Regions from separate parts of the Stenotrophomonas sp. YJH_SMC_19 genome, predicted to be linked through region 1. Evidence: riboswitches for the same ligand, from Rfam matches in the RefSeq annotation. Region 1 holds a riboswitch; the other holds the start of a gene.

Region 1 (5,615 bases):
GCCCCCTCTGCGGTGGTGGCAGTGATACGGGGCTTGGCCGGGCGGGTGGATTGTCTGGGGGCCGCTGCAAGTACGTCCATGTAAGCTCGGTCGCCGCATCCATGCGGCTCACGCCCCCAGCCAACCCACCCGCCCGGCCACGGACAGTTTCCGTGGCCGTCACCGCAGGAAAAGAAAAGGAAGAGCAAGAGCAAGAGCAAAGGCAACGGCAACGGCAACGGCAACAGCCGCGCGCTGTGGGTTGGGGTCGGATCCGTTTTCCGAAGGAAAACGGATCCGACCCCTTCTTGTTTTCCGATACACCTCTTCCACGCATGGCGTGGAAAACCAACCGTCACCGGGAAATTGTCGGAAGCGGGGAGGGGGCCGATGGCGGGACCGTCCACGGCATGGATGCCGTGGCCGAGCCTACAGGGACGTACTTGCGGCGTGTCCCGCCATCGGCCCCCTCCCCGCCAAACCAGCAGAAATCCAGAGCCGCTTTTGAAGTTGTTGTTGCCGTTGCTTGAAAAAAGCGGTGCAGCCGCAGGCTGCAAAACACCCTCAATCCTGATCGTGCGCGCGCGCTGCCTCGGCCTGCGTCTCCTCCTGCGCCGCCATCTCGCGTGCAATCCACGCATCGATCATGTGCCGCTGGCGCTGCGCCTGCCGCCGCTCCCGCGTGTACTCCTGGTCCAGCACCCGGTACAGCGACACCATCACCAGCACCATCAGCAGCGCGAATGGCAATGCCGCGATCGTGATCATGCCCTGCAGCGCGTCCAGGCCTCCGGCCAGCAGCAACGCCGCTGCAATCAGTGCCACCGCAATGCCCCAGGCCAGCTTGCGCTTCAACGGTGGGTCGCCAGCCTCGTCGGTGGACATGCTGGCCAGCACCAGGACCGCCGAATCGGCCGAGGTCACGAAGAAGATCATCAGCAGCACCAGCGCGATGCACGACAGCAACAACGGTAGCGGCATGCTGTCGAACAGTGTGAACAACACCGTCTCGTAGCCATTGCCAAGCGCCTGCACCAGATCGGCGTGGCCGAAGATCTGTGCCCACAACGCAGTGCCGCCGAACACCGCGAACCAGAAGAAGCCCAGCAGCGTCGGTGCGAGCACGACGCCGATCACGAACTCGCGCACGCTGCGGCCGCGCGAGATGCGCGCGATGAACGATCCCACGAACGGCGCCCACGAGATCCACCAGGCCCAGTAGAAGATCGTCCAGTCCGCCACCCAGGTGCTGCCGGAGAACGGTGACATGCGCAGGCTCATCGTCACCAGCTGGTTGAGGTAGGAGCCCAGCGTGGTGGTGAACGTATCGAAGATGAAGCCGGTCGGCCCCAGCACCAGCAGGATGGCTGCCAGCAGGGCAGCCAACGCCAGGTTGAAGTTGGACAGCCACTTCACACCTCGCTCCACGCCACTGGCGGTGGAGGCCATGTACAACACGAAGGCGACGGCAATGATGGTCATCTGCACGGCGACGGTAGCCTGCACGCTGAAGACGCGTTCGATACCGGCAGCAATCTGGATGGTGCCGAAGCCGAGCGTGGTGGCGACACCGATCGCGGTGGCAACTACGGCGGCGATGTTGACCACCCGACCGATCCAGCCGCGATGGTGGCGGCCGATGATCGGCTGCAGCATGTCGCTGACCAGGCCGCGTCCATTGCGGTTGAACTGGAACCAGGCCATCGCCTGACCGATCAGTGCGTAGATCGCCCACGGGTGCAGGCCCCAGTGGAAGAACGCATAGCGCATCGATGCGCGCGCCGCATCCAGGCTTTGCGGCGCCAGGCCTTCCGGCGGCTTGCTGAAATGCGAGATGGGCTCGGCCGCACCCCAGAACACCAGGCCGATGCCCATGCCGGCGGCGAACAGCATCGACATCCAGCTGGCACGCGAGAACTCGGGTTCGGCGTCCTCGCCGCCGATGCGCAGATTGCCGAAGCGGCCGAACGCCAGGTACATCAGGAACACCAGCGCCAGGAACACCACCAGCAGGTACAGCCAGCCGACACTGCGGATGACTTCCGCCAGCATCGACTGGACCACGGTGTTGAAGGGGCCGGGGGCGATACCGGCGAGCAGCACCAGCAGCAGAACCAGTGCGATGGAAACGCGAAACACCATGAAGGAGCTTCTCCGATCAAGGGGGATTGAGGGGAGCGAGCAGAGCTTGCGGCGAAGGGCCGGCGGCATGCAGCACGGACCGGGCAGGGGCCGCGAAGGCGGCGGGGAACGCATCGATCTCAGCAACGCGATGGCGTGCACGTTACTGAACGCGACGTCATGGTTCCGTTAACGAATGGCGATCTGATCCCGGAGGCGGGCGGTCTATGCTCTAATGCGCACCAAGAAGCGGGGGTACCGGGCCATGTGGCCACGGTTGAGACAGTCCCTTGGAACCTGATCCGGCTCATACCGGCGTAGGGAAGCTTTGCAATGCAGCTGTGCCCGGACTCCGCCCAAGGACCGTCCGTGCGCGGGTGCCGTGCGCCGCCGCTTCGTCCCTGACCTTCCTGGACGATGCCCGATGAACGCACAGCTCTCCGCCCTGCAGCAACAGGCCCAGCAACTCTCCGCATCCGTGACCCGGCCCATTCCCGGCTCGCGCAAGATCCACGTGCCCGGTTCACGCCCGGATCTTCAGGTGCCGATGCGCGAGATCGCGCTGACCCGTACGCCGACGCTGTTCGGCGGCGAAGAGAATGCGCCGGTGACCGTTTACGACACGTCGGGCCCGTACACCGACCCGGAGGTGCGCATCGATCTGTCCGCCGGTTTGCCGGCACTGCGTCGCGGCTGGGTGGAAGAGCGCGGTGATACCGAGCAGCTTGAAGGACTGAGTTCTTCGTTCGGTCGCGATCGCGAGCATGACCCGAAGCTTGACGCGGTGCGTTTCCCCGCGCGCAGCCTGCCACGCCGCGCACGTGCCGGTGCCAACGTCACCCAGATGCATTACGCGCGCCGCGGCATCATCACGCCGGAAATGGAATTCGTCGCCATCCGCGAGAACCAGCGCCTGGACGCGATCCGGGATGCCAGCCTGCTGCAGCAGCACCCGGGCGAGGCCTTCGGCGCGTCGATCCAGAAGGTCATCACCCCTGAGTTCGTGCGCGACGAGATTGCACGTGGCCGCGCGGTGCTGCCCAACAACATCAACCATCCGGAAAGCGAGCCGATGATCATCGGGCGCAACTTCCTCACCAAGATCAACGCCAACATCGGCAACAGCGCCGTATCTTCCGGCATCGCCGAGGAAGTGGAAAAGCTGGTGTGGGCGATCCGCTGGGGCGGCGACACGGTGATGGATCTGTCCACCGGCAAGCACATCCATGAGACCCGTGAATGGATCATCCGCAACTCGCCGGTGGCCATTGGTACCGTGCCGATCTACCAGGCGCTGGAAAAGGTTGATGGTCGTGCCGAGGCGCTTACCTGGGAAATCTTCCGCGACACGCTGATCGAGCAGGCCGAGCAGGGCGTGGACTACTTCACCATCCACGCCGGCGTACTGCTGCGCTACGTGCCGCTCACCGCCAAGCGGGTGACCGGCATCGTCAGCCGCGGGGGCTCGATCATGGCCAAGTGGTGCCTGGCGCACCACAAGGAGAATTTCCTCTACACGCATTTCGAAGAGATCTGCGAAATCATGAAGGCCTACGACGTGACCTTCTCGCTGGGCGATGGCCTGCGCCCGGGTTGCATCGCCGATGCCAACGATGCAGCGCAGTTCGGCGAACTGGAAACGCTGGGTGAACTGACGAAGATCGCCTGGAAACACGATGTGCAGACCATGATCGAAGGCCCCGGCCACGTGCCGATGCAGCTGATCAAGGAAAACATGGACAAGCAGCTGCGCGAATGCGGCGAAGCGCCGTTCTACACGCTGGGCCCGCTGACGACCGACATCGCGCCGGGCTACGACCACATCACCAGTGCGATCGGCGCGGCGATGATCGGCTGGTTTGGCACGGCCATGCTCTGCTACGTGACGCCGAAGGAACACCTGGGCCTGCCCAACCGCCAGGACGTGCGCGACGGCATCATGGCTTACCGCATTGCCGCGCACGCGGCCGACCTGGCCAAGGGGCATCCGGGCGCACAGGTACGCGACAACGCGCTGAGCAAGGCGCGCTTCGAGTTCCGCTGGGAGGACCAGTTCCACCTGGGCCTGGATCCGGAAAAGGCCAAGGAATTCCACGACGAGACGCTGCCGAAGGACGCGCACAAGCTGGCCCACTTCTGCTCGATGTGCGGACCGCACTTCTGTTCGATGAAGATCACCCAGGACGTGCGCGACTACGCCGAGGCCGGCATGAAGGAGAAGTCGCAGGAGTTCCGTGCTGGCGGGGCCGAGGTCTACCGCCAGGGGTGACGGGTAACGGGTAGTGCCGGCCGCCGGCCGGCATTCCGTCGTGCACGGGACCGGGGAGAGTGCTGGCCAATGGCCGGCACTACCGTTCATCACGCCGCGCCCGGCTATCCTCCGCGCATCGCCCAGGGGAAAGGACGCCATGCCCGTTGCCACGACCACCCGCTGGCTGGCCATCGCCCGCCGCCATCCTTCGGCCTGGCTCCTGGCCGCCCAGTTGATCGCGGTGCTGCTGTATCCCGCCCTCGATGACACCGCCGCTGGCCGGGCGGCGCTGGGCATGTTCGGCATGGCGGTACTCGGCCTGGCGCTGTGGGTGGTCCAGCGCAGTCCGCTGGGAACCTGGCTGGCATTGCTGCTGGCCATTCCATCGGTGGTGTTCTCGCTGGCTGGCGCCCTGCTTGACCGCAGCGCGCTGCTGACCACCGCGCAGCTGCTGGAAAGCCTGCTGTACTTCTATACGGCCGGGGCATTGATCGCCTACATGCTGCAGGACCATCGAGTAACACGCGACGAACTGTTCGCGGCCGGGGCAACCTTCACCCTGCTGGCCTGGGGCTTCGCCTTTGCATTCGCGGTGTGCCAACAGTGGTATCCAGGCAGTTTCCAGGGCGCGACGGCTGGCCCCGAACGCAGCTGGATGGAGCTGCTTTATCTGAGCTTCAGCTTGTTGTCCGGAGTTGGATTGAGTGACGTCGTGCCGTTGCACCCGCAGGCACGGGCCTTGGTGATGCTCGAACAGTTCGCAGGCGTCATGTATATCGGCCTTGTGGTGTCGCGTCTGGTCGGATTGACCATGCTTCGGCGCATGTGAAAATGAACGCCAGATAAAAATTTCGCGCCCATAAGGGCGCGAATGGTGATGCAGATTATGTGAATGCGTCGGCGAGAGAGAGCCTGAGTGTCGACCCCGTCATAGGCGGGGTAACCGGCTTAGGCTAATATCCGGGGGCGTTATTGTTTTTGCGGTATGCGCCGATGCTTTGTGCGGAATCTGGCTTTTCGATGGCCCTGTCCAGGGACGGTGGGGACGGTATTGCTGGTGAGCCCTGCCCAGGTCCCGTCCCTACTGTATAGCGGAAAATGAACAGCAGCGAACTCACGCCCATTGACGCCGACCGCGTGCAGGTCGGCGACTGTGTCATCACCTTGTCCTCGCGTGAGGTCGAGGTTGAAGGCGCGCGCCGTCCGCGGCGGCTGACGCCGAAAGCGCTGGGCGTACTTCGCGTGTTGATGCGGCAGCCTGGGC
Region 2 (5,615 bases), on a different contig from region 1:
GCGGCACCTTCAACGAGCGCGCCCACAACACCTCGTCCGGCGCCAAGGGCCTGTTCCAGTTCGTGCCCGGCTCCGCGCGCCAGTACCACCTGACCGGCCACGAGTTCGACCCCACCCGCAACACTGAAGCGGCCGCGCAGATGTACCAGGACAACCTGGACTCGATGGCACGCCGCAACGAGCGCACCGGCAACCCCTACCTGTCCGGCGGCGACACGCCCACCGGGCTGGACCTGTACCTGGCCCACCAGCAGGGCAGCGCCGGCTATGGCTCGGTACAGACCGCCATTGCCACCGGCACCTTCGGCGTGGTCCGCAACAGCCACGGCGAAGAGATCAACATGCGCCGCAACGTGCTGAACCAGATCGGTTCCGACGCGAAGGCGCTGACCGGCCACACCCTGGCCGAGATGCGCGGCATGAACGACGGCGACCTGGCACGCACCTTCTCCAGCTACTACATCCACAAGTACGCGGCGATCAGCATTCCGGAAAAGAACATCGAACCGCAGGCGGTGGCGCAGGGCCAGGGCCAGACCCCAGCAGCGCCTGCACAGGCCAGCGCAGCCGTGGTGGCGGGTGCAACCACGCTGGCGGCAACTGCAACGGCGGCTGCCACACCGAAACCGGGCATCGAACTGCAGGCCGCCTACGAGGCCGGCGTGAAGTACGACCACGTGAAGTACGCCATCAACATTCCGGGTCACGCGCTGTACGTACCGGGCAAGACCGGCAAGAACGTGGAGCAGGGTTACATCGACTGTTCCGGCTGGGTCGGCACCCTGCAGAACCGGACCATGGACGAGATCAACCAGAAGGCCGGGCACGCGGTGTTCAGCAAGGCTGATCGCATCGACCTGGGCAACCTGGGTTCCGGCGGCATCGTGCGCAAGGCGTTCGACCAGTCCGGCGTGCTGCTGGACCGCGACGCGATCCTGAAGCCCGATGCGCTGAAGGAAGGCATGATCATCGGCCTGGATACGGCCAGGACCCGCCACGAGCACTGGAACGGCATCGACCACATCGTGATGGTGGTGCGCGACCCCACCACCGACAAGCTGCTGATCAGCCAGTCCTCCGGCAGCAAGGGCGTGCACACCATGCCGGTCGAGGACTACCTCAAGCAGGTGAAGGACCACCCGAACTGGAAGCTGTACGCCTCCGATCCACTGTCCAAGGCGCGCGACCTGCTGGAAAACCGCACCCCATCGCACGAGCAGGCCCAGGGCAAGCCTGCCGCCGAGCACAAGGCCGCTGCCACGCCGCACGCCGAACTGTACAAGCAGGGCGCGCACAGCGAAGGCGTGCGCAAGGTGCAGGAACAGCTGGGACATCTGGGCTACGTCGGTGCCGACGGCAAGCCGCTGGTCGAGGATGGCCGCTTCGGCCGCAACACCGACGCGGCGGTGCGCCAGCTGCAGAAGGACAACGGCCTGGTGGCCGACGGCATTGTCGGGGCGAAGACGCTGGAGGCCATCAAGGAAGCCCGCGAGCGCCCGCTGCTGAACGACGAACGGCACCCGCGCAATCCGCTCTTCATCCAGGCCAGCAAGGGTCTGGAACTGTTGCCGGCCGGCACCTTCAAGGATCGCCACGCGCTGGAAAGCGCCGCGGCGGCCCTGACCAAGGAGGCGCATGCCGCCGGCCTGCAGCGCATCGACACGGTGGTGCCCAGCCCGAACGGTGAACGCCTGTTTGCCGTGCAGGGCACGATCGGTGACCCGGCGGCCAGCCGCGTGGCGGTGGAGGCCCGAGCCGCCAGCGAGCAGAGCATCGCGCTCAGCAGCGGTGCCGTGCAGGGCGCGCCTAACGTGCTGCACCAGCAGCAGGACGCCCAGCAGGAGCAGGCCCGGCAGGCACAGAAGGCGATGGGCGTCTAAGCCCGCAACGCCTTGGCAGAGAAGGGAGGGCCACGTCCGCGTGGCCTTTTCCCTTTCTGCCAGCTGAGCGGCCGAGGCCGCTTTCAGCCTTGCTTCATGCCGCCTGCCGCTAGATGAATGCGCAAGCCGCACGGTGGACCAGGCAATGTTCCGGCAATGTTGGAACGCCAGCGTGGTCTCCACGGCAGCCGGGGCGCCCGCGCCCTCCCTGCCCAGCGTGGCATGCACCTCACAGGAGAACGAACATGCTCAGTACTTCCACACTCAGCTTCCGTGGTCTGGCGATGGCCCTGGCACTGGTGGCCGGTATCGCCGTGGTCAGCGATGCCAGCGCGATGTCGAGGAAGGACAAGCGCACCCTGGTCGGCGCCGTGGTCGGTGGCGTGGCCGGCAACCTGCTCTCCAACGGTGATCCGGCTGCCACCGTCGGCGGCGCCGTGGCCGGCGGCGCGATCGGCAACCTGACCACCTCCGACCGCCGCGACCGCCGTTACTACGACAATCACCGTTACGACGACCGCTACGATCGCCGTTACGACCGTGGCTACTACCGCAGCGGCTACTACGACCGCGGTGATGACCGTCGCTGGCAACGCGAGCGCTACTACGACAACCGCTACTACCACGACCGCGGTCGCCATCGCGGCTGGTAAGCAGCGCGGCATCTTCCATGCCGATGCACGGACGGGCGGGTCGATGACCCGCCCGTTTGCGTTGGCCGCGTGCATGGCGTTGAATGCGCAGCCTTGGATGTGACTTTCCCCACTGGGGCTGCGGCATGACTTCTTCCTCCCACCGCGTGCAGGGCCTCAACAACGACGAGGTCGCTGCCGACTGGCCACCGATCAGCGCGGCGGACATCGCGTGGCTGCGCCAGCGCTACCCGCAGCTGCACATCGGCAGCGAACCGCGCTGGCACAGCCCGCGGCCGCTGTCGGCTGCCGCCATCGTCAACGGCGCGAACGGCGCGGTGTTCGTCAAGCGCCATCACCACAGCGTGCGCAGTGCGGCCTGCCTGGAAGAAGAGCACCACTTCATCGCCCATCTCGCCGCAGCGGGCGTACCGGTGGTGCAGGTGCTGCCAGCGGCCGATGGCCACACTGCGGCCGAACATGGCGAATGGACGTTCGAGCTGCATGCGATCGGCGTCGGCGAGGACCTGTACCGCGACGCCGTGTCGTGGTCGCTGCTGACCGATGTCGCGCAGGCCCGCGAAGCCGGGCGCACACTCGCGCAGCTGCACCGGGCCGCCGCCAGCTACCACGCGCCCCAACGCAGCACCCATGTGCTGGTCGCGCGCGACGATCTGATCCGTGCCGACGATCCGATCGCGGCCATCAAGGCAGGGCTGCACGAGCGTCCCGGGCTGGCCCGCTATCTCGCGCGCATTCCATGGGAAGCGCAGCTGCAGCGCGACGTGCTGCCGTGGCATGCCGGCCTGGCCGAGCGCCTGCGCGATGAGCCACGATTGTGGGCGCACAACGACTGGCACGTTTCCAACCTGCTGTGGCGCGATGGGCAGATCAGTACCGTGCTGGATTTTGGCCTGGCCTCGCCCACCAGTGCGCTGTTCGACCTCGCCACGGCGATCGAGCGCAACGCGGTGGCGTGGCTGGAACTGGAGCGCGGCATGGAGACGGTGCGCATCGATATCGCGCTGGCCCTGCTCGACGGCTATCGCCAGGTGCTGCCGCTGTCGGCGGCACGCGTGCACCTGCTGGCCGACCTGCTGCCGATGGTTCATTTCGACTTCGCACTGTCCGAAGTGGAGTACTTCGAAGGCGTCACCGGCTCGACCGCCAATGCCGACGTCGCGTGGCAGCCCTTCATGCTGGGGCATCCGGCGTGGTTCCACAGCGCGCCGGGACAGGCACTGCTGCAGGCGCTGCACGCGGCGGCGTGACCCGGTTGGCGCACCATTGGGGTCAGATCCCTTTCCTGCGGAAAGGGATCTGACCCCGCAGCCTGGACCCCGCAGCCTGAAGGACGTCGGCTCGCAAATCCGTACCATTTGTAGTGAAATGGTCACCTGAAGCGGGGGTGCCTGGATCTGCCAGGCTGAGAGAGTCCCTTGGAACCTGATCCGGTTTGCACCGGCGTAGGGAGCTTTGAGCCGCAGCCACACCCCCATCATGGGCCGGTGCACCTGCGCGCCGTCGCTTCGTCTCCCTTGTTGTCCGAAGACGAACCGAATGAACCGCTGCCTGCGCCCCACCCTGCTCTCCCTCGCCCTCTGCGCCGCGCTGCCGCTGCACGCCAGCGAGGCCGAGGCGTCCCCTGATGCGGCTGCCGCCGGCGCCGAGCGCTCGCCCACCGAACTGGCGGCGGTACGCGTGCAGGCCGGCAAACCGAAGGCCGATACCTCACGCGTGAACGCCTTCGGTGGCGGCAGCTGGAAGGACACGCCGGCCTCGGTGAACGTGCTCGAGCGCGATTACCTCGACCGCCGCCAGGTGCGTTCGCTGTCCGAGCTGGCCAGCAACGATGCCTCGCTGGGTGATGCGTATGCGCCGGTGGGTTACTACCAGAACATCGCCATCCGTGGCTTCGCGCTGGACGCGGCCACCGGCTACCGCTTCAACGGCCTGTCCATCGCCGGCGAACAGCGCCTGGCGCTGGAGAACGTGCAGTCGGTGGAGATCCTCAAGGGTGAAGCCGGCCTGGCCGCAGGCGTGATGGCGCCGGGCGGCATCATCAACTACATCGGCAAGCGCCCGGCCGAAGTGCGCACCGCCACGCTCGGTACCGATTCGGAAGGCTCGCGCTACGTCGCCGTCGATGTCGGCCACTGGATCACCCCGCGTTTCGGCCTGCGCCTGAATGCCGCCTGGGATTCCAGCAATTCCTACGTCGAGCACGCCGATGGCCGCCGTAACTTCTACTCGCTGGCCGCCGACTGGCTGATCGGCGAGCGCGGCAAGCTGGAAGTGGATGCCAACTACCAGACCAGCTCGCAGCGTTCGGTGTCCGGCTACCAGCTGCTGGGCGCACGCGACCTGCCGCGTGGCATCGACCGCGAGCACCTGCTCGGCTACCAGCCGTGGCAGCGCCCGGTGGACATCGCCAGCACCAACATCACCGCGCTGCATACCTACGACTTCAACGAGGCCTGGCAGTCGCGCGTTTCGGTCGGCCACAGCCGCTCGGTCATCGATGACAACGTCGCCTTCGCCTATGGCTGCTACTACGCCGTGCAGTGCGCCGATGGCAGCGTGCCGGGCAACTACTTCGCGCCCAATGGCGACTACGACGTCTACGACTACCGCAGCCCGGATGACACCCGCCGCAACCAGCAGGCCCGTGCCGAGCTGCGTGGCCGCTTCGAGACCGGCAGCGTCGGCCATGAGCTGACCGTCGGTGCCGACTACTTCCGCCGCACCGTGGACAAGCGCCCGAGCGTCAACGAGTACGTCGGCACCAGCAACATCCACGAAGCACCGGTGCCGGTGTTCGCGCCGTCGCCGAAGATGCCGGGCCCGTCCGCACGTCGCCTGGACAGCCGCCAGACCGCGTTCTTCGCGCTGGACCGGATCAGCTTCGGCGATGACTGGCAGTGGCTGGCCGGTGGCCGCTTCGTGCGCCTGGACGAGCGTGCCTACGACAAGCGTGGCACCCCGCAGCGGCACAGCCGCCTGTCGCGCTTCCTGCCGCAGACTGCGGTGGTGTGGAAGGCCACCGACCAGCTCAACGCCTATGCCAGCTACGTGCGCGGCATTTCGCTGGGCCAGGAAGCGC

What was found. Region 1 has a riboswitch for thiamine pyrophosphate ahead of thiC (phosphomethylpyrimidine synthase ThiC). Riboswitches for the same ligand answer to the same signal wherever they lie in the genome.
Region 2: it holds a riboswitch for thiamine pyrophosphate, as region 1 does, so the genes downstream of both, AC5P5R_RS16450 (TonB-dependent receptor) here and thiC (phosphomethylpyrimidine synthase ThiC) in region 1, are expected to answer to the same signal.

Annotation. Positions count from the first base shown of each region.
Region 1 is NZ_JCAFRI010000005.1:69,172-74,786, reverse strand. Features, by position in the region: gene AC5P5R_RS07885 (BCCT family transporter) at 544-2,121, opposite strand; TPP riboswitch at 2,342-2,442, shown strand; gene thiC (phosphomethylpyrimidine synthase ThiC) at 2,525-4,369, shown strand; gene AC5P5R_RS07875 (ion channel) at 4,509-5,180, shown strand; gene AC5P5R_RS07870 (winged helix-turn-helix domain-containing protein) at 5,450-5,615, shown strand, end outside.
Region 2 is NZ_JCAFRI010000017.1:55,301-60,915, reverse strand. Features, by position in the region: gene AC5P5R_RS16465 (peptidoglycan-binding protein) at 1-1,880, shown strand, start outside; gene AC5P5R_RS16460 (glycine zipper 2TM domain-containing protein) at 2,126-2,533, shown strand; gene AC5P5R_RS16455 (phosphotransferase enzyme family protein) at 2,659-3,783, shown strand; TPP riboswitch at 3,907-4,002, shown strand; gene AC5P5R_RS16450 (TonB-dependent receptor) at 4,073-5,615, shown strand, end outside.